DNA from 3 places in the Pseudoalteromonas sp. H103 genome. Region 2 is predicted to be linked to each of the others. Evidence: predicted binding sites of a transcription regulator. Region 2 holds the regulator's gene; each other region holds the start of a gene.
The links. Region 2 encodes sigma-54, which starts transcription at its own class of promoters, with help from an activator protein. Its sites were predicted from a motif close to GTTGGCACGNNNNTNGNNT; they were not measured.
Positions count from the first base shown of each region.

Region 1: a site for sigma-54 is predicted at 5,631-5,649, ahead of ATS74_RS13750 (DUF3192 domain-containing protein). Genes of this name have one in related genera too.
Region 3: a site for sigma-54 is predicted at 2,771-2,789, ahead of ATS74_RS06775 (EF-hand domain-containing protein). Genes of this name have one in related genera too.

Region 1 covers NZ_LOFG01000016.1:345,363-351,961, forward strand. The annotation lists gene ATS74_RS13735 (PhoH family protein) at 1-378, shown strand, start outside; gene ATS74_RS13740 (ATP-binding protein) at 445-4,239, shown strand; gene ATS74_RS13745 (diguanylate cyclase) at 4,223-5,122, shown strand; gene ATS74_RS13750 (DUF3192 domain-containing protein) at 5,208-5,588, opposite strand; gene ATS74_RS13755 (D-2-hydroxyacid dehydrogenase) at 5,772-6,599, opposite strand, start outside.
Region 2 covers NZ_LOFG01000001.1:71,699-78,297, forward strand. The annotation lists gene ATS74_RS00380 (PTS sugar transporter subunit IIA) at 1-155, opposite strand, end outside; gene hpf (ribosome hibernation promoting factor) at 160-447, opposite strand; gene ATS74_RS00390 (RNA polymerase factor sigma-54) at 474-1,973, opposite strand; gene lptB (LPS export ABC transporter ATP-binding protein) at 2,043-2,768, opposite strand; gene lptA (lipopolysaccharide transport periplasmic protein LptA) at 2,765-3,310, opposite strand; gene lptC (LPS export ABC transporter periplasmic protein LptC) at 3,300-3,854, opposite strand; gene kdsC (3-deoxy-manno-octulosonate-8-phosphatase KdsC) at 3,851-4,402, opposite strand; gene ATS74_RS00415 (KpsF/GutQ family sugar-phosphate isomerase) at 4,403-5,374, opposite strand; gene ATS74_RS00420 (calcium/sodium antiporter) at 5,377-6,345, opposite strand.
Region 3 covers NZ_LOFG01000008.1:9,752-16,350, reverse strand. The annotation lists gene ATS74_RS06790 (YigZ family protein) at 1-165, shown strand, start outside; gene ATS74_RS06785 (TrkH family potassium uptake protein) at 262-1,713, shown strand; gene ATS74_RS06780 (flagellar brake domain-containing protein) at 1,743-2,405, shown strand; gene ATS74_RS06775 (EF-hand domain-containing protein) at 2,870-3,082, shown strand; gene ATS74_RS06770 (calmodulin) at 3,225-3,437, shown strand; gene ATS74_RS06765 (EF-hand domain-containing protein) at 3,514-3,729, shown strand; gene trkA (Trk system potassium transporter TrkA) at 3,795-5,171, opposite strand; gene rsmB (16S rRNA (cytosine(967)-C(5))-methyltransferase RsmB) at 5,278-6,573, opposite strand; gene fmt (methionyl-tRNA formyltransferase) at 6,566-6,599, opposite strand, start outside.

The sequences.
Region 1 (6,599 bases), on a different contig from region 2:
GATACGCTTGAGGTATTACACAAAGGCGATGAAAACCCAATTTCTAGCCGTAACTACATTATGGAAAAAGCCAATATACAATTTAAGTCGGTTAACTTTATGCGTGGGCGCAGCATTCAAAATGCGGTGGTAATTTTAGATGAAAGCCAAAATTTAACGGCTTCTCAGCTAAAAACAATTATTACACGTTGCGGAGAAGGCACAAAGCTTATTTGTAGCGGTAACTTAGCGCAAATAGACAGTAATTACCTAACCCCTGTTACTTCTGGCTTAACGTATATAGTTGAGCGTTTTAAAGATTTTGAAGGCAGCGCAACGATTAATTTAAATGGTGTAGTACGCAGCCGTTTAGCCTCTTTTGCGGAAGAAAATTTATAGCTTGCGCTTAACAAATTGGCTCGTTAGTCTAACTGTTGATTTTCGAGCCAAATTACAGGCAACACGTTGAATTTTTTACCTCTAAAATACTATTACCGCTCATTATTTATTGCGCTGTTAGTGCCATTAATTGTCGCTTTTTTACTGTGCCTGCATTTATACAATATAAAGCTTGAGCGAGCGGTAGAAAAACGCGAAGCCGATTTTGCTAATGTATCAGCTCAAGTTAATCATGGCATGGAGTCGGTAAATGGCTTACTCAGCTCTATGTTTAATTTATATCAACGACCTATATCTGCTCAAATAAATCAAACTTTACTAGAAGGTATTAATCAGTACAGTGGTTATTACTATCGACACTTTAATGGGCAAGGAACAGAAATTATAGGTAAAGGGGAATTTTCGCTATCTACTGAGGCACTTTTACAGTGGCAGCAAGTTTTTTCACTTGGACCTTCCTTTAATACAACGCTTGCACTTATGCAGTCGCTATCGGCTGTAGCGTATGTAGATGAAAACGATTTTGCTTATGTGAGTAGACGTAATAAAAGCCAAAGCTTAATGCTTAGTGAAATATTAAACGGTAAGTTTAAACCCAAATTTTCTCCAAATAGGCTAACCTCAAGCCCTATAATTAAAATAAACGATAAGTCCTATTTTGCTATTGGTAGGCAACGAGATATAGGCTCAAGTGATTATATTATTTTAATTTATGACGTTCAGGCTATTTCTGCATGGTTAAGTAAAGTTTCACCAAGTAGTGGTGAATATGTATTTATGAATCAGTCGCATCAAATTATTGCCAGTTCAAAAAACGTAATAGAAAAAGCGGTGCAGCTTGAGTCTTATTGGCCTAATTTAGTAGAGCATACAAAAGAAGCGACAGTATTAGCCAGCAATAGTAATTTTTTTATGCAACCAATGGCTGACTTACCTATTCATGCAGCATATTACGAACCAAAACCTCAATTTGTAAGCTCAATTAAATACGAAATATTATTAGAATTTATATTTTTAACTCTGTTTTTAAGCATGATGTTTGCCGTATTTTTTTGGTTAAGCCAGCGTATTTTTGTAAAACCCATGACGCATTTAATGCACTTTTTGGAAAGTAATAATGCCCAGCTTAATAATAAATTAAATTATAACGTGCCGCTAAGTTGGCAACCTTGGTTTTCTAAAGTCAAAACTGTATTTAGCAAAAATGAGCAGCTAGTAAATTCGTTAAAAAATGCCAACAAAGCGCTTGATGAACAAGTACAGCGTCAGTCTGAAAAACTCAGCCGTAGCTATGAGGCAAAAGAGCGCCACCTTGCCTTATTAAACACCATGCTAAATAGTGTGCCTGACCTTATTTACTTTAAAAATATTGATGGCACATTTTTAGGGTGCAATAGAGCATTTGAAGCGTATATAGGTAAAGATCAAACAACACTTATTGGAATGCGTGTAGATGACTTTGGTGAAAACGATCAGCAAATAAATACATTAGAAAAACAAGTGCTGCAAAATAGAAATAGCGTAGAGCAACGAATAGACACTGATACAAAATCATATCAGTTAACAATTGCACCTTTTTATAACGAACATCAGCATTTGTTAGGCACAATGGGCATTGGACGAGATATTACCGAGCAGCAGCAAACGCTTCATGCATTAAAAGCTTCAGAATCTAAATTTAGAAGCGCTATTGAATTTGCGGCCAACTGTGTAGTGCTACTTTCACTTGAACATACAATAGTGCAAGTAAATAAAGCGACTAGAAAGCAGTTTTCTGAGCAAAACACCTTAGTGGGCGAGCCATTAAAAACATTATTTGATGAGTCACAATGGCAGCAAATTAAAGACGCTTTAGCGCAGTTGCTTGATGATAAAAAAAGGGTGTATCACTTAACGTTATCTCAAGGAAAGCTGGCTAGCTGGCTGCAGTTGAGTATGTCGCTTGTGTGGGATGAAAATCGAGACCCTGCTTATTATGTTATTCACATTCAGGATGTTAGTGCTTTAACTAAGGCAAAGCACGATGCAGAGCGTGCAACATTAGCTAAGAGCCGCTTTATTGCAAACTTAAGCCACGAAATTCGCACCCCTCTTAACGCTGTATTAGGTTTACTCGATATGCTTATTGAGCAAGGGCTAAATCAAAAGCAATTGCAACATACTGACCAGGCTAAAAACGCAGCACAAAGCTTATTATTAATGCTAAACAGAATGCTTGATTTTGCACGTATTGAAAGCGCTCAAACTGATTTAAAGCTAGCCCCATTTAGTGTTATTGAACTCGTTGATATTTGCGAAAGCCTAACGGGACCATTATGTGAAGGCAAAGGTATTGAGTTTATAATTGATATTGACCCGCTAATAGCCCCAGATTTAATTTGCGACAGTATCCGCCTTCAGCAAATATTAGGTAACTTATTAACCAATGCGGTTAAATTTACTCATACAGGGTCGATTACACTTAAAATGGAGCTCATAGAGAGCGATAGCCTAGATCAGCAATATATTTGCTTTAAAGTCATTGATACAGGTATGGGTATAGATGAGGCCGATCAGAGGCGCTTGTTCGATGCCTTCACGCAAGGTGATGAGTCATCTACACGAATACACCAAGGAGTTGGCCTTGGTTTAGCTATTGTTAAACATGCAGTGTCGTTAATGGGCGGTGAAATAGCACTTAAAAGCAAAAAAGGTCATGGTTGTGAATTTAGCTTCAGTATTAGCTTATTAGTTGATTCCAGTAAAAATAAAATGCTGCCAAGTTATGCTCTCGCTATTTTATCAGAGCAAAGCAAAGAGCTTGAGCACGTTACTAATGCTTATAGTGAGCTGGCTAATATTAGTTTAGATGAGGTATTAAAATACCCAATTAAGCTATCTAACACTCAACAAATAATAGTGGATGCAAATGATTTACCTGAGCTATTAAAAGTTGAAGTGATTAACGATTCACTATCAGCGAAAGAAGTATCAGTGATTATAGTTAATCATCAGCACACGCTTAACCTTCCTACCAGTGAGCATTTAGCTGCTAAGCATGTAAAGGCCTCTGCACTTGGGCAAAGGTTATTTAGCTTAAGCTCATTGATTGAGCCTAAAACAGATATAAATACGGTATTGCAAAATGTACCAGAACTAAAAGCAGATATATCAGGTCTACTTGTATTAGCAATTGATGATAATCAGCTTAATTTAGAGATTATTAGTAGTGTCCTTCGTCAAGCTAACATAAACGTAGTAACAGCTTTAAGCGCATCTATTGGTATGGAGCTATTACAAGTATTAAAACCGGATCTAATATTGATGGATGTGCAAATGCCACACATAGATGGCTGCCAAGCAACGACTTTGATTCGTCAACAGTTTGACGCAAAACAGTTACCTATTTTTGCGTTAACCGCGCATTGTGAACCCGCTGATATTGAGCGCTCTTTAAAGTGCGGCATGAATAAGCATTTAACAAAGCCTGTAGTTGCTAAGGTACTTATTGATGCAATAGCTGATTTAAACTTAGTAAAACCAAGCTTTTTTGAACGCTCGTTTGCACTTAGTCAATTTAGCTTAGACGAGACATTGCTTAATACCATGATTGGTAAGTTTGCTAACTTGTGCGAAACTCAATTAGCGCAAATAGCAGAAACCACCAGTAAAGATGATTTGGTACGCTTAGTGCATAGCATAAAAGGTGTGGCTGGTAATTTGGGTTTTAGGCGATTATCGCATTGTGCATTAGTATGCGAGCGAAACCTTAAAGCGACTAACGAGCCAGTTGCAACAACACTTAAAGAGCTTATTATGCAATTAGAGCAAGTAATTGTTTTTATAAATGGTTTAGGGGAGAAGGATGTCGAAAAGAGCTAAAGTATTAATAGTGGATGATGATCCGCTAAACAGATTAGTACTTGAAAAAACGCTTAAAGACGAGCACGACGTGTTCTTAGTTGATAGTGGTGAAAAAGCGCTGACATTTGTAAAAACAACACAAGTTGATTTAATTATCCTCGATGTAATTATGCCTGGTATTGATGGCTATGAAGTTTTAGTGCAGCTTAAAGAAAACCCTATAACTCAATCCGTGCCTATCATATTTATATCAGCAAACCGTAGTCATGACGACGAGGCTAAAGGCCTTGAATTAGGCGCAATGGATTATATTACTAAGCCATTTAGTCCCTCTATTGTAAGAGTAAGAGTTCGCAATCAGCTACTTATAAAGCAAAAAAATGACTTGCTTGAAATGTTGGCCTCTATTGATGGGTTAACTGAAATACCTAACAGACGCTACCTTGATGAAAACTTATCTCGCGAATGGCGCAGAAGTAAACGCAGTGGAACGCCATTGTCGGTATTACTTATGGATATAGACCATTTTAAACGTTACAACGACTGCTATGGACACCGAGCTGGCGACGAGTGTTTGAAAGAAGTTGCTCAAGTTCTTGCAGCTCAATGCGAGCGAGGAAGTGATTTTATAGCGCGTTATGGCGGTGAAGAATTTGCCGCAGTACTGCCTGGGGTGGGTAAAGCTGACGCAATTGAATTTGCCAATAAAATACGTAGTGCGGTTAATGCTTTGGATATAGAGCATAGAGCATCGTTAAATGCGGATCACATAACAATTAGTATTGGTATAGCAACAACCGAAAGCGGGCAAATATACGCTGAGCAAGCCCTATTAGAAGAAGCTGATTTAGGCTTATATGCCGCCAAAGATGAAGGTAGAGATAGAATAATAGCGCGTTAAAAAGAATATTTTTAAATGCAAAACGCCAATATTTATATTGGCGTTTTTAGTATCTAATGACTTTTGAGGTTAGACTTTTTGCTGTTTAGTTCGCGATCATACTCAAAGCAGTGTCACCAATACCTACCAACTTATCATTTTTAAATACAAGCGGCGTACATTCATCTTTCGTTGTTTTAGAATCAGAATGCTTACTATGAGTGACATAAAAAAGTACTTGGTATACATCGTCATCTTTTTTTAATAGCTCTGTGAAATTAGGCGTTTTTAATTGCGTTAAAACAGATTGATAGCTGCTATCCATCGTCAGTTCTGAAATAGCCTCACGGTTATTCTTATGGTGTGCTTGCCAGCTTGATGAGTTTTTCCCTGCCCAATGAGTCTCAGCTTCACCATCAGATACGGCGATAACACAGCCGGTTAAAAATGGTGCAATAAGAGCCGCTGCTAATAGAGATTTTTTCATTATGATATTCCTTAAATGAGTTTTTAATATTTTGATCATATAAGGCAAGTAGTAGGCCAAGTTTAAAAGTTATTTAAATTCAGTCGGTTAGATTTTCAGGGCTGTATTTAACTAATAATTTACAAAAATAATTAGTAAAAACAGCCACATTTTAGTTTTTTTAACTATTTGTCAGCAATGCAGTTATACCAAGCGGTTACGAGATTCGCCGTTATTAAATGCAGTAATATTTAGGCTGACCTCATTGATTAGTCGTACGATTGACTCAGTGCTTGCCCATGCAATGTGTGGTGTAAGTAATAAGTTATTACCAGTGTAATTAGCGAGGGGATTAGTTAGCTCCGCAGGCTCTTTTGTTAGTACATCTACGCCAGCGCCAGCAATTAAGTTTTGTCCAAGTGCTTTGGCTAAGTCAGCTTCGTTAATAATCCCACCACGTGCAGTATTAATAATAATACTACTTGGCTTCATCATTTTAAGCTCTTGTAGTGCTATTAAATCACGAGTTTCGTCAGTAAGAGGGCAGTGAACGCTGATTATGTCAGCCGTTTTTAGTACTTCTTCAAATGGGGTGCGTCCGTCTCTGCATTTTACGCCCTTGCGCTCAGCAATAATTACTTTTGCACCAAACGCCTCAGCTACTTTTGCTACGCCTTTACCCAGTGTTCCACCACCTATAATGGCAAATGTTTTACCTTGAAGGTCATTAAAACTGTAATCTAGTCGGCAAAACATTTCACTTTTTTGCCAAGCGCCTTGTTGGCAATCGGCTTGATAGCGATGAGTATTACCTAGTAAGTTAGTCACTAACGAAAATGTATGCTGAACAACAGAAGGCGTTGAGTAACCAGCAACATTAGTAACTGCAATACCAAACTCTTTTGCAGCGTCTAAATCAACATTATTAGTGCCAGTGGCACTAACGCAAATTAGCTTAAGTTGTTTTAACTGGCTAATCGTATCGCGATTTAATACTGCTTTATTGGTAATAAGTACATCTGCACCTTGGCA
Region 2 (6,599 bases):
TCTCTATTCATTAGAGCACACAAAATATCTTGCTGAGAAAGATAAGGAAGCTTTTCATGAGCGAGTTCGCTAATAAACTCTAAAATTCTTTTTTTGCTATTAAAAAGGACCGCAGCTTTGCTGCAGTCCTGGCATATAAGTGAGCTTAATTTCATCATATTAATGTCGAGCAAGCTTCTCTTTGTGTTTAATAACTTGACGATCGAGCTTGTCAATCAACGAGTCTATGGCAGCATACATGTCTTGATGTTCGGTAGATGCAAATAACTCTGCACCACTTACATGGATTGTAGCTTCAGCTTTTTGGTTAAGTTTTTCTACATCGAGAATGACATGAACATTGTTTATATGATCAGAATGCCTTTCTAGCTTTGCAAATTTATTATTTACGTAGTCTCTTAATGAATCAGTAACATCTACATGACGACCAGTTAAGTTTAGTTGCATAAGCGTTTTCCTCTTTGTTTTGCGTCTTATATCAAACTCTTTCGTTGATTAGACGGTGGAATAGCCAGAGATTCGCGGTATTTTGCGATTGTGCGTCTAGCTACTTTAATTCCTTGCTCAGCCAATATATCCGCAATTTTACTATCACTCAATGGTTTTGCTGAGTTTTCTGCGGCAATCAGTTTTTTAATCAAAGCACGTATTGCTGTAGATGAACACTCACCACCATTTTCGGTGCTTACGTGGCTTGAGAAAAAGTATTTAAGCTCAAATATACCACGTGGCGTGTGCATATACTTTTGAGTAGTTACACGCGAAATAGTCGACTCGTGCATTTCTACCATTTCAGCAACATCGTTTAAAACCATAGGTTTCATGGCTTCTGGACCGTGTTCAAAAAAGCCCTGTTGTTGCTTAACAATACAATTAGTTACTTTTAGTAGTGTGTCGTTTCTACTCTCTAGGCTCTTTATAAACCATTTAGCTTCTTGTAAATGAGAGCGAATAAATTGACTGTCACCACTAGATTTAACTGTTCGTGACATAGCTGCATATTGGCTATTAACACGTATCTTAGGCATGCTATCTGGGTTTAGCTCAACTACCCAACGGCCTTTTATTTTTTTAACTGATACATCGGGGATCACATACTCTGATTCTTCCCTTACAATAGTATCTGCTGGCTTAGGGTTTAGAGTGTGAATTAACGTCATTACTTCTTTAAGCTCGTCTTCTTTGAGCTTAGTTTTCTTCATTAATGTACGATAGTCGCGAGCCGCTAATAGGTCAATATGATCGGTTAAAATCATCTTTGTTTCATTGATAAAAGGCGTATCTTTATCAAACTGATTTAGCTGAATACACAAACACTCTTGTAAGCTACGAGCTGCTATACCCACCGGATCAAACAACTGAATACGTTTTAAAACGGCTTCTATTTCATCAAGTTCAACTTCGCCTTCGTCGTCGTTCTCTTGATTAAAGCTTTCTAAAATATCTTCACAGCTTAGCGTTAATATACCTGAGTCATCGACTGCTTCAACAATCGCTATTGCAATTGCTTCATCAGTAGGGCTAAACGGCGTGAGCTGTAATTGCCACATTAGGTATTCGTGAAGAGTTTCGGTTGAAGCACCTTGATAAATAGACTCATCTTCTGGCATAGGGCCTGATGATGAAGCAGGAGCTGCGCTCATGTACTCATCCCAGCTTACATCCATAGCCATTTCGTCACTTACGGTGTCTTTAGTAAGTGCTTCACCACTGTCTTGCTCGTACTCGCTTGGTTTTTCGTCGGCATTAGCACTTACGGTTAATTCATCGTTATCTGCTTTTTGCTCGTTTTTGCCAGCTGATTCTTCCGTGTAATCTTGTTCATCTACTTCTAGAAGCGGATTGCTATCAAGCGCTTCTTGTATTTCTTGCTGGAGATCCAATGTACTGAGTTGCAACAAACGAATTGCTTGTTGCAGTTGTGGAGTCATTGTAAGTTGCTGGCCCATGCGCAGCTGTAATGATTGCCTCATGTATCTCTAACAATCCTTTTATGTTGTTATAATTAATACTAGCAGATGCTTAAAGACATGGCGTAAATGTTACAGCCTAAATTGCTCGCCTAAATAAACATCGCGTACCGTTTTGTCATTTAATACGTGCTCTGGTGTACCAGAAGCGATTAACTCTCCATGAGAAACAATGTAGGCTTTTTCACAAACATCAAGGGTTTCTCTTACGTTATGATCGGTAATTAATACACCAATCCCACGATTTTTAAGATGTTCTATTATTTTCTTTATATCTAACACCGATATAGGGTCTACACCTGCAAAGGGTTCGTCGAGCAATATAAATTTAGGATTAGCAGCTAGTGCGCGTGCAATTTCTACGCGGCGTCGCTCACCACCCGATAAAGCCATACCTTGGCTGTCTCGAATATGTTGAATACTAAATTCATCTAACAAGTTGTTAAGCGTATCTTCTCTTGCTTTTTTGTTAAGCTCTTTACGCGTTTCTAAAATAGCCATTAAATTTTGATAAACGGTAAGTTTTCTAAAAATTGATGACTCTTGTGGTAAGTAGCCTATGCCTAATCTAGCACGACTATGCATAGGTAAAAGAGTAATATCGTTCTCATCAATAGAAATTTTGCCTTTATCACTCGGTACAAGGCCCACTATCATATAAAACGTAGTGGTTTTACCTGCGCCGTTAGGCCCAAGCAATCCAACAATACTGCCAGCTTTGACTTCTAGGCCAACATTTTTTACTACTTCACGGCCTTTATAGCTTTTTGCTAATAGCTCTGCTTTTAATGTACTCATGGCTGGCCTTTGTCACTTTTTTTTACTTTTTTAGGCTCAACAGGCACTAAAATAGTGTGAACGCGATCGGTAGAGTTTTCATCTTTTTCGGCGCTAATTAATTGCTGTTGCATGTCGTATGTAATACTTTTTGCATTGATTTTTTGCCCCGCTTGAGCGACCTCAGCATCGCCAACTAGCGTTAAAAATCGCTTAGCAACATCGTAGCGTACTTCGTTTGCACTGGCGCTCATTACTGTGCCGTCAGCTTGTTTTTCTTCAAAATAAGCTGGGCTACCTGTTGCTATTAGTAATTGCTTGTTATCACCTAAATCTTCGCGTTTGTGTACTTCTAATCGGTCAGCTGTAATACGACGATTACCGTGAATAATCTCTACGTTTTTTTCAAAAATCCCTACATTAGCTTTTAACTGGCCTTCTTGTTTGTCAGCGCTAATTGAAATTTGATTGGCAGAAGGAGAAGCTTCTTGTTCTGCTGCATAGCCATTAAAAGCAAGTAGAAGAGTTGGAATTATAAGTATTTTAGAAATTTTATTGGTCATAGTATATGGTTCGCGTATGGTTAATTAGTTTAATCACTTCAGTTTTTAAGTCGGCTTCAAGGCCTTTACCGGTGATTTTTAAATTGGGTCCAGTGATGACAACAGGTTGCTCCGAGCGCATTGTTAATAGTTCTATATCAACCTGAATATTATCAGCGTTGATTTTGTCTATCATGGCGTTATCGGTTAAGTTTTTGGCAACTACATTACCTTCTAATATCAACTGTTTGTCTTCGTATAATGTTGCTTCGTCAGCGTTTATTTGCCACGTTTGCTTTTCGTTATATAAAGTAAATATAGGCTTTTCAAAAAATGTAAAACCTAGCTGCTGGTATAGCTCCATTTTAGCCGCTGTTACTTTGTGGCTAATTTTACCCTGTTCATCATAAGCTGTTTGCTTAAGTTCTATGGCGATGTAATCAGGCTTAGCAATCACTTCAGGTTCTGCCTGAGGAGCTGTATTTGTTTGGGTAAAATAAGGGTACCAAAGCCAAACCATACAGGTAATGAATAAAATGCTAAGTATTATGCGCGCCGCATTCATGAACTAGTGCCTTGTGTGGTAAGTGCCTTACCATTTTCAAGCATGAGTAAATCGGTAAGCTCTCTTACTGCCCCAAAACCACCTGGCATTTGGGTAACGTAGTGCGATAAGCGTTTAATAAGTGGGTGAGCATCGCTTACAGCAACGGCAAAACCAACTTGCTCCATTACTGGCATATCGGGGCCATCATCGCCAATATAGGCAATTTGGTCATCGCTTAGGTTGAGCTTGTTTTTTAGCTCTTGGTAAGCAATTAGCTTGTCTTCTTGACCTTGATAAATATGTTGCACTGTTAAACTGCTCATACGGGTTTGCACTATTTGAGAGTGACGCCCAGTAATAACGGCTACTTCAAAGCCACTATTTATTAATGCTTTTATGCCAAAGCCATCTTTGGTGTTAAACGCTTTTAGCTCTTCGCCTTGGTTGCCAAGGTAAATTCGCCCATCAGAAAAAACACCATCAATATCGCATATAAGTAGCTTTACTTTTTTAGCGCGCGCTTTTGCATCAGCACTTAGCGGTTGATAGAGATCTTCAAATTGCATTTATAACACTCCTGCTTTTAATAGGTCTTGCATGTTTAGTGCGCCAATTGGTTGGTTTTTTTCATTAACCACAATTAACCCATTTATACGTTTGTTTTCCATTATATTGAGCGCTTCAGCTGCAAGTATATCTTGGGTAGCTGTTGTACATGACTTAGTCATTACCACACTGATTAAAGTGGTGTGAATATCAATACGTTGCTCTAAAATACGGCGTAAATCGCCATCGGTAAATAATCCCGCGAGCTCTTTGTTGTCATTAACTATCGCTGTCATGCCTAATCCTTTGGCTGACATTTCAATTAACGCATCTTTTATAGTTTGTGAAATATTAATACTAGGTGTGTTTTCACCGCTGTGCATTACGTCCTTTAGCGTTAGTAGTAAACGCTTACCTAGGCTGCCCCCTGGGTGCGATAGAGCAAAGTCATCTGCGGTAAAACCTCTAGCCTCTAAAAGTGCTACAGCCATAGCATCTCCCATAGCTAAAGTGGCTGTGGTACTTGCTGTTGGCGCAAGACCTAATGAGCAGGCTTCTTTTTCTACTTTTATGCACACATGTACATTAGCAAGTGTTGCCATGGTTGATTGCATATTACCCGTCATGGCTATCATTTTTGCACCAAGTCTTTTTAAGACTGGGATGATATTTAAAACTTCGCTGGTTTCACCAGAGTTTGAAATAAGCATAACCACATCATTTTTTGTGATCATGCCTAAGTCGCCATGGCTCGCTTCACCTGGGTGAACAAAAAAGGCTGGGCTACCCGTACTTGCAAGTGTGGCGGCTATTTTATTGCCTATATGGCCTGATTTTCCCATACCAATGACAATAATACGGCCCTGGCAGTCGTACATTAATTGACATGCATGATGAAAGTTTTCATCAACATATTGAGAAATATCACTCAATGCTTGGCGTTCTATATCAAGAACGCGAAGGCCTTGTTCAATAAAGTTTAACTGCGCCATGTTTACCCTATTTGACTGAAAATATAACCTTGGTAGCCTAAAAATGCTAATAGCAATAAGCCGCCTTCTACTCTATTGATACGCTGAGAACCTCTAAAGTTCAACGACATAATAATAAGAGCAAGTGTTGCACCTATCATTATTAATACATCTCGACTCACTAATGATGGATCAATTACTGAAGGGTTAATAATACCGGCTAGTGGTAATACGGCTAAAATATTAAATATGTTTGAGCCCACAATATTACCAAGAGCAAGGTCGTCTTCATTTTTTAATACACCTGCAATAGAGGCTGCAAGCTCAGGTAAGCTCGTACCTATGGCAATAATAGTTAAGCCGATGACTAAATCGCTCAAGCCAAAGTATTTTGCAATATCAACCGCCGAGCCCACTAAAAAATGTGAACTAACAGGAAGTAAAATCATGCCAATAACTAGCCAAAATACAGCTTTTTTTGTTGGAACGTCATTAGGTACTTCATCGCATGCTTCTGACACAAACGGATCATCTTCATTTTTTGCGCGCATAGAAACAATAATCAGCCCACCAATAAAAACGATAAAGCCAATTAAAAGTGCTATGCCTTCACCAAACGAAAAGTAGTTATCTGAAAACACATACCAAGTAGCCAATGATACGAGCATCACTAATGGCATTTCGCGTTTTAATGTACTTGAAGATACTGCAAGAGGGCGAAAAAGGGCGGTAATACCTAACACAAGTAAAATGTTTGTAATGTTTGAACCCACAGCATTACCAACAGCTGTATCGGTTTTATTAGCTAAAGCTGCTGAGGCCGAAACCATCATTTCAGGCGCTGATGAACCCATAGCTACAACGGTTAAACCAACAATAAGCGTGGGAACGCCAAAGTTTTTAGCAAGGGCTGCTGCCCCATAAACAAACCTGTCTGCACTCCAAACTAGAGCTGCAAAACCAAGAATCAAAATAACAAACGAGGTAACCATTGTGATAAGCCAGTTATTCAAAATAGAGATGGCGCGAATAGTAACAAAAGCCAACATGAAAGTATAAATAAAAGAGTCAGGTCTGCTCTAATGGGCCCAGTGCTTTTAGTTTATATTTAGAAACTTAAGCATGCGTTAAGGGAAAATCCCTCAGCCTTAGAACACTTTTTATAGGTGTATTACAAAATCTTACGAATTGTTTTTTCCATCTTTGATAAAAAACCCTTAAAATAGGATCACTAGTGAACATTGTT
Region 3 (6,599 bases), on a different contig from region 2:
ATAGAGCAGTTATTAAAAACCAGTTATCAGGTACTTAATATTGATAAGCAATTTACTGCTAATATTGAATGGGTGATCACAATAGATAGCCGACAAGCCCAGCAAGCAATAAAAGATATTTTTGATTTAAGCCACGGCGCAGTTGAGTTAACTATTAAAGAGTAATAACCTACACAAATTGCATTTAATGCATACCTGTTTAATTTGATCTGATTGAAGTTACTCAATCTCAGTTTACTAATAATAAAAGCGATAAGCTAAATGCAATTTCGTACCATCATAAAAATTCTTGGCCAACTTGTTGCGCTGTTTAGTATTACCATGGTGCCACCGGCACTGGTGTCTTTAATTTATAAAGACGGTGGTGGTGTTCCGTTTGTTTTAGCATTTATATTCAGCGTTGTTATTGGCATGATGGCTTATTACCCAAACCGCCATGAAAACGGCGATTTAAAAGCACGCGAAGGCTTTTTAATTGTTGTTTTGTTTTGGTTGGTACTTGGGGCATTTGCGTCCTTGCCGCTTATATTTTTACAAGAGCCAAACTTATCTTTGGCTGATGCCGTATTTGAGGCATTTTCAGGCCTTACAACCACCGGTGCTACTGTACTAACGGGTATTGAATACTTGCCAAAATCAGTATTATTCTATCGCCAGCAACTCCAGTGGTTTGGCGGTATGGGTATAATCGTACTTGCTGTCGCTATACTGCCCATGCTTGGTGTGGGTGGCATGCAGTTATACAGAGCTGAAATACCTGGTCCTGTTAAAGACTCTAAAATGACCCCTCGCATAGCCGATACTGCCAAGCACCTTTGGTATATTTATGTGTCGTTAACTATTACGTGTATGCTGGCTTATTGGGCTGCAGGAATGGAGTGGTTTGATGCTATATGCCATGCGTTTTCTACAGTCGCGATAGGTGGTTTTTCTACTTACGATGCGTCTATGGGTCATTTTGACAGCCCAATGATTAACTTTATTTGCGTGTTCTTTTTAATTATTGCCGCCGTCAACTTCTCTTTGCATTACGCCGCAGTGGCGAGCAGAAACATTCAAGTATATATACGTGATCCTGAGTTTAAGGTGTTTTTATGTATTCAATTAGCGCTGGTGGTTATTTGTTTTACTGTGCTTTCATCCAACGAAATATTTGCCAATGGCGACGAGACCCTCGATCAAGCTTTGTTTCAAGCGGTATCTATGAGTACAACAGCAGGCTTTGCTACCGATAACTTTTCTACTTGGCCGCTGTTTTTACCTATTTTACTTATATTTTCGAGCTTTATTGGTGGCTGTGCAGGCTCTACCGGTGGCGGTATGAAAGTAGTAAGAGTGTTTTTACTTTACTTACAGGGCGTACGTGAACTTAATAGGCTTGTACACCCACGCGCTATATACTCTATTAAACTCGGCCGTAAAGCATTGCCAGATAAGGTTGTAGAGGCCGTGTGGGGCTTTTTCTCGGCATATGCACTGGTGTTTATTATTATTATGCTGGCGCTTATGGGGACTGGTATGGATAACATAACGGCGTTTTCTGCCACTGCTGCATGTTTAAATAACTTAGGCCCAGGTTTAGGTGATGTTGCCTCGCACTATGGTGCAATTACCGATGGCGCAAAATGGTTGCTAACTATTGCTATGGTATTTGGCCGGTTAGAAATATTCACGTTATTAGTATTATTTACGCCTACTTTTTGGCGCGGCTAAACGCTATTAAACTAACTCAGGGGTAGAGTATGCCAGCGTCAAATCTAAATAAATTACACCAACTCACTACGAGTGGCTTGGTTGACTTAGAAATACTCACTCCCACCGACAGTAAGCGCATTAAAACCGAGTTTGTAGGCTTGCTCGAAAATAAATTTATTATTTTAAATTACCCTAGTTCAAAGCGCTTGCCTGCGAGTAGTGATTATTTACGCGATGGTGTAATGGTTATAGTAAGAGCATTAATAGAGGGCAGTGGCGGGCAGATTATTGCATTTCGACAACAAATAATGTCGGTGGCTTCTCATCCTGCTAGGTTGATTTTTATTAACTACCCTAAGCAAGTACAGCTTTTTGCTCTGCGCTCTCAAGCACGCATACCTACCTTATTACCGGCTAAATTAAAAGTGAGCGATGACAGAGTACTTGAAGGCATCATCAAAGATATTTCACTCACTGGTGTTATGTTTGATGTTAGGGGCGATCAACAAGACGAAGACTTAAAAAACATGCAATGCACTGTAATACTAGATACCAATAGTAAGGATTTTCAGGGTGAGATTTGCAGTGTGAAAGAGCACTCATCGGGTGTTAATTGCGGAATTAGGTTATTAGCCAGTGAAGATGAAATGAAAGCATTTATGAAAGAACATTTTATCGACCCATCAGTACTTGATATGGCTGTAGAGTAGTAACGTTTCGCCTTTTTGCAACAAAAAGGTATTTTGTGTAAAAATTTAAAAATACTTCTTCATTTAATTTAAAAATAAATATAATTTCCTTAAATAACAGTTTGTTGAGTTAGTTGAAAATAGAATTATTATTTTCACTGCAAACCTGCTTAGCTTATAGTTTACTTAAATTTTCTAGGTAAAACCCCTCATTTCTATTAAATACTCAAAACTGTAGCTTTTTACTTAATTGTAACTATCTGTTTTTGTTTAATTTAATTTCTTCATTATAAATCGCGTTGCTAAATAGCAACAAAAATCACAGCTAAAATCTTCAAAAAACGAAGGTGTTATCTTAATGTATTGATATATATAAACTTTTAAATGTTGGCATTTAAGTTGTAATAGTCTAAGTGTACTGAACGAAAACGTGATTTACAGTGAAAGACTTAATCGCACACACATAAATTTGAAGGATACATATTATGAAAAGCATTAATAAAACTTTAGCACTAATCGCTATTGCATCTTCATCAGCAGCTTTTGCAGCATCAGATTTCGATACGTTAGATGTAGATGGTAATGGCGCAATTAGCCAAGCAGAAGCATCGGTAGATGCAAAGCTAATGAGCATGTTTTCAGAGCTCGATACTGACCAAAATGGTGAGTTATCAAAAGAAGAGTTTTCAAAAGCTTAATTTAAAGTGATTTATCCTGAGTTGCCAAAGACAACCTAAGCAGGCAAGGGAGCTTACGAAAGAGGATAACAAGGAAGTGAATTTGACTTTAATTTTAGCAAACCAATTTTTTGATAAAACATTGAATATGAAGGAATACGCTATGAAACATCTAAATAAAGCACTTGCTCTTATTGCTATCGCATCTTCTTCAGCTGCATTTGCAGCATCAGATTTCGATAGTTTAGATATCGACGGCAGTGGCACTATCAGCCCAAGCGAAGCGGCAGTAGATACAGATTTAATGGCTGAATTTATTGAGCTGGATACAGACGGTAGTGGTGAGCTTTCTAAAGAAGAGTTCTCAAATTACTAATTAACCTATAAAGGTTAAGCATTTTCACAGTTAGGGATCTTTGAAAAGGACTTCCCATCTTACTAGGAATATTATTATGAAAACATTAAATACAACACTTGCAGTTTTAGTTTTAGCATCTTCATCAGCAGCTTACGCAGCAGTAGACTTTGCCTCATTTGATGCCGATGGTGATGGTGCAATCACTAAGCAAGAAGCGCAAGTAAATGCACAATTAGTAAAGATTTTTGATGATTTAGATGCAGATGGAAACGGCGAGCTTTCAAAAGAAGAGTTTGCAAAAGTACAGTAAGCAAACGCTTCATACTCCACTAAAGCCGCCTTAGTCAGCGGCTTTTTTGCGTTTATGCTAAGTGATTATAAGAATATAGCACTTACTTGGAATAGCTTTTCTACAACGGTAATGTGTTTTTTGTCGATTAAAAACATTATTACATGGTCGCCCGACATGATAATTGTATCGTCGTGGGCTATAAGTACATCGTCGTTACGTACTATTGCGCCAATAGTAGTACCAGCAGGAAGTTTAATATCGGCAATGGCACGGCCAACAACTTTTGAAGTGTTTTCGTCGCCATGAGCGACGGCTTCAATTGCTTCTGCTGCACCTTTACGTAATGAGTAAACATTAACAATATCACCACGGCGTACATGAGTAAGCAATGCCGATATAGTAGCCTGTTGCGGCGATATGGCTATATCTATTTCCCCACCTTGTACTAAATCAACGTATGCACCACGTTGAATAAGTACCATGGTTTTTTGTGCCCCCATTCGTTTTGCAAGCATAGCCGACATGATATTTGCTTCATCATCGTTAGTTACGGCAATAAATACGTCAACTTGCTCTATATGCTCTTCAGATAGCAGTTCCTGATCTGATGCATCACCACAAAATACCACTGTGTTGTCGAGCATTTCAGATAGTTGCTCAGCGCGCTCTTTACTGCGCTCAATTAATTTAACACTGTGGTTTTTTTCAAGCGAGCGGGCAAGGCCGGCACCAATGTTACCGCCACCAGCAATCATAATTTTTTTGTAAGAGCGTTCTAGCTTTTGTAGCTCGTTCATAACCGCGCGAATATGTTTGGTTGCGGCTATAAAAAAGACTTCATCGTCGGCTTCAATTACTGTAGTACCCAAAGGTTTAATGGCTTTACCTTGGCGGTAAATAGCCGCAACGCGAGTTTCTACATTAGGAATGTGCTCTTTTAAAGCAGAAAGCGCATAACCCACTAATAAGCCACCGTAATAAGCTTTAACAGCCACTAAAGAGAGCATACCATCGGCAAATTGTAATACTTGTAATGCACCAGGGTAGTCTATTAAGCGGCGAATATATTTGGTAACGAGTGCTTCTGGGGCAATATAATGGTCGATTGGTAAATCGTCATTTTGGAAAAGTTTTTCGCGGTATTTTAAATATTGCTCTGAACGTATTCGAGCAATTTTAGTGGGGGTATTAAAAATACTGTACGCTACTTGGCAAGCAACCATGTTCACTTCATCTGAACTGGTTACCGCTATAATCATATCGGCATCTTCAGCGCCAGCACGGCGTAATACATCAGGGTGCGCGCTGTGGCCCATAACCCCTTGTAGGTCGTACTTATCTTGAAGCTCACGCAAACGGTTGCCGTCTATGTCTACAACCGTAATTTCGTTTTGTTCGCCAACTAAGTTTTCAGCAAGCGTAGCGCCAACTTGCCCAGCTCCGAGTATGATTATTTTCATTATTTACCCGTATTAGTAATCAACCTAAAAAGAGGTTAATTACCGTTTAATTAAAAAAATAGCCATTTAATATCTCATAAATGGCTAACTATTTAGTGTACGGTTATTAGGCTTTTTTAACTAGCTTAGCGTAATAAAATCCATCACTTTCGCCCGGTAGTAATTGCAAACCCGGATTAGTAACAGTGTCGCTCTCGTGCAATGGAATATGTACTACATCGTCATTATTAGCTAAAAACTTAGCAACTTGTTGCTGGTTTTCTTGTGGGAGTACCGAACACGTAGCGTATACCAGTGTGCCACCTGGTTTTAGTAGTGGCCAAATGCTATCGATTATATCACTTTGCAGTTTAGCTAGATCTTCGATGTCTGATGCGCGGCGTAACCATTTTATATCTGGGTGACGGCGTATAACACCAGTTGCAGAACATGGCACATCTAATAATATACGATCAAACTGTTGCTCATCCCACCAAGTATGAGGCTGTGAAGCGTCACCACATTGTAAATCGGCACCTAAGCCAATACGCGTAAGGTTTTGCTTAACACGCTCAAGGCGAGTTGAGTCGCTATCTAGGGCTAATACTTCAGCATCAGCAAGCTCTAATATGTGACATGTTTTTCCACCAGGCGCTGCACAGGCATCTAAAATGTATTCATCAGCTTTAGGTTCTAAAAAGCGTGCTGCAAGTTGTGCTGCTGCATCTTGCACCGAACATGCACCTACATCAAATTCTGGCAGCGAGAATACATCACGCGGCTTAGCTAGCTTAATACCGTCAACAAACTCTGGGTTTAATGTATGTTCAATATCGTTAGCCGTTAACATTTCGCTGTATTCTTGCGTGCTGTATTGAGCTTGATTTACACGCAGCCACATAGGGGCTTGTTGCTGATTTTCTTCAAGCAATGCTTCCCAGCTATTTGGGTATGCAGCTTGCACTTGTTTAATAAACCAATTTGGATGGTTGTATAAACACACCGGTATTTGCTTCGCTTTTTCTTCAAGCTCGCTCTGTTGGCGTTGAAAGCTACGTAAAATAGCATTTATTAGGCCTTTTAAACCCAGTGCGCGCATTTGAGCGAGTGCATTCACGGTTTCTGATATTGCGGCATGCGGTGGCACGCGCATGTGCTGTAGCTGGTATATGCCTACATATAACAAAAACTGAAATATTCTACGCTTACCTTTTAACGGCTGCTCTACTAAGTGTTGGCAATAGTTTTCAAGGCTTGGTAAGTATCGTAATACGCCATAACAAATTTGCTGCAGTAAAGCTTTGTCTTTTGGGGGTAAGCCTTGGCTCGCAAAAGGAAGCTCTTGATTAAGCGATGCGCCTTTATCAACGACGTTATATAAAGTTTCTGCGGCAAGCGCGCGTACATTTGGAACATTACTCATTATTTTCGCCTAATACTGTACCCGGG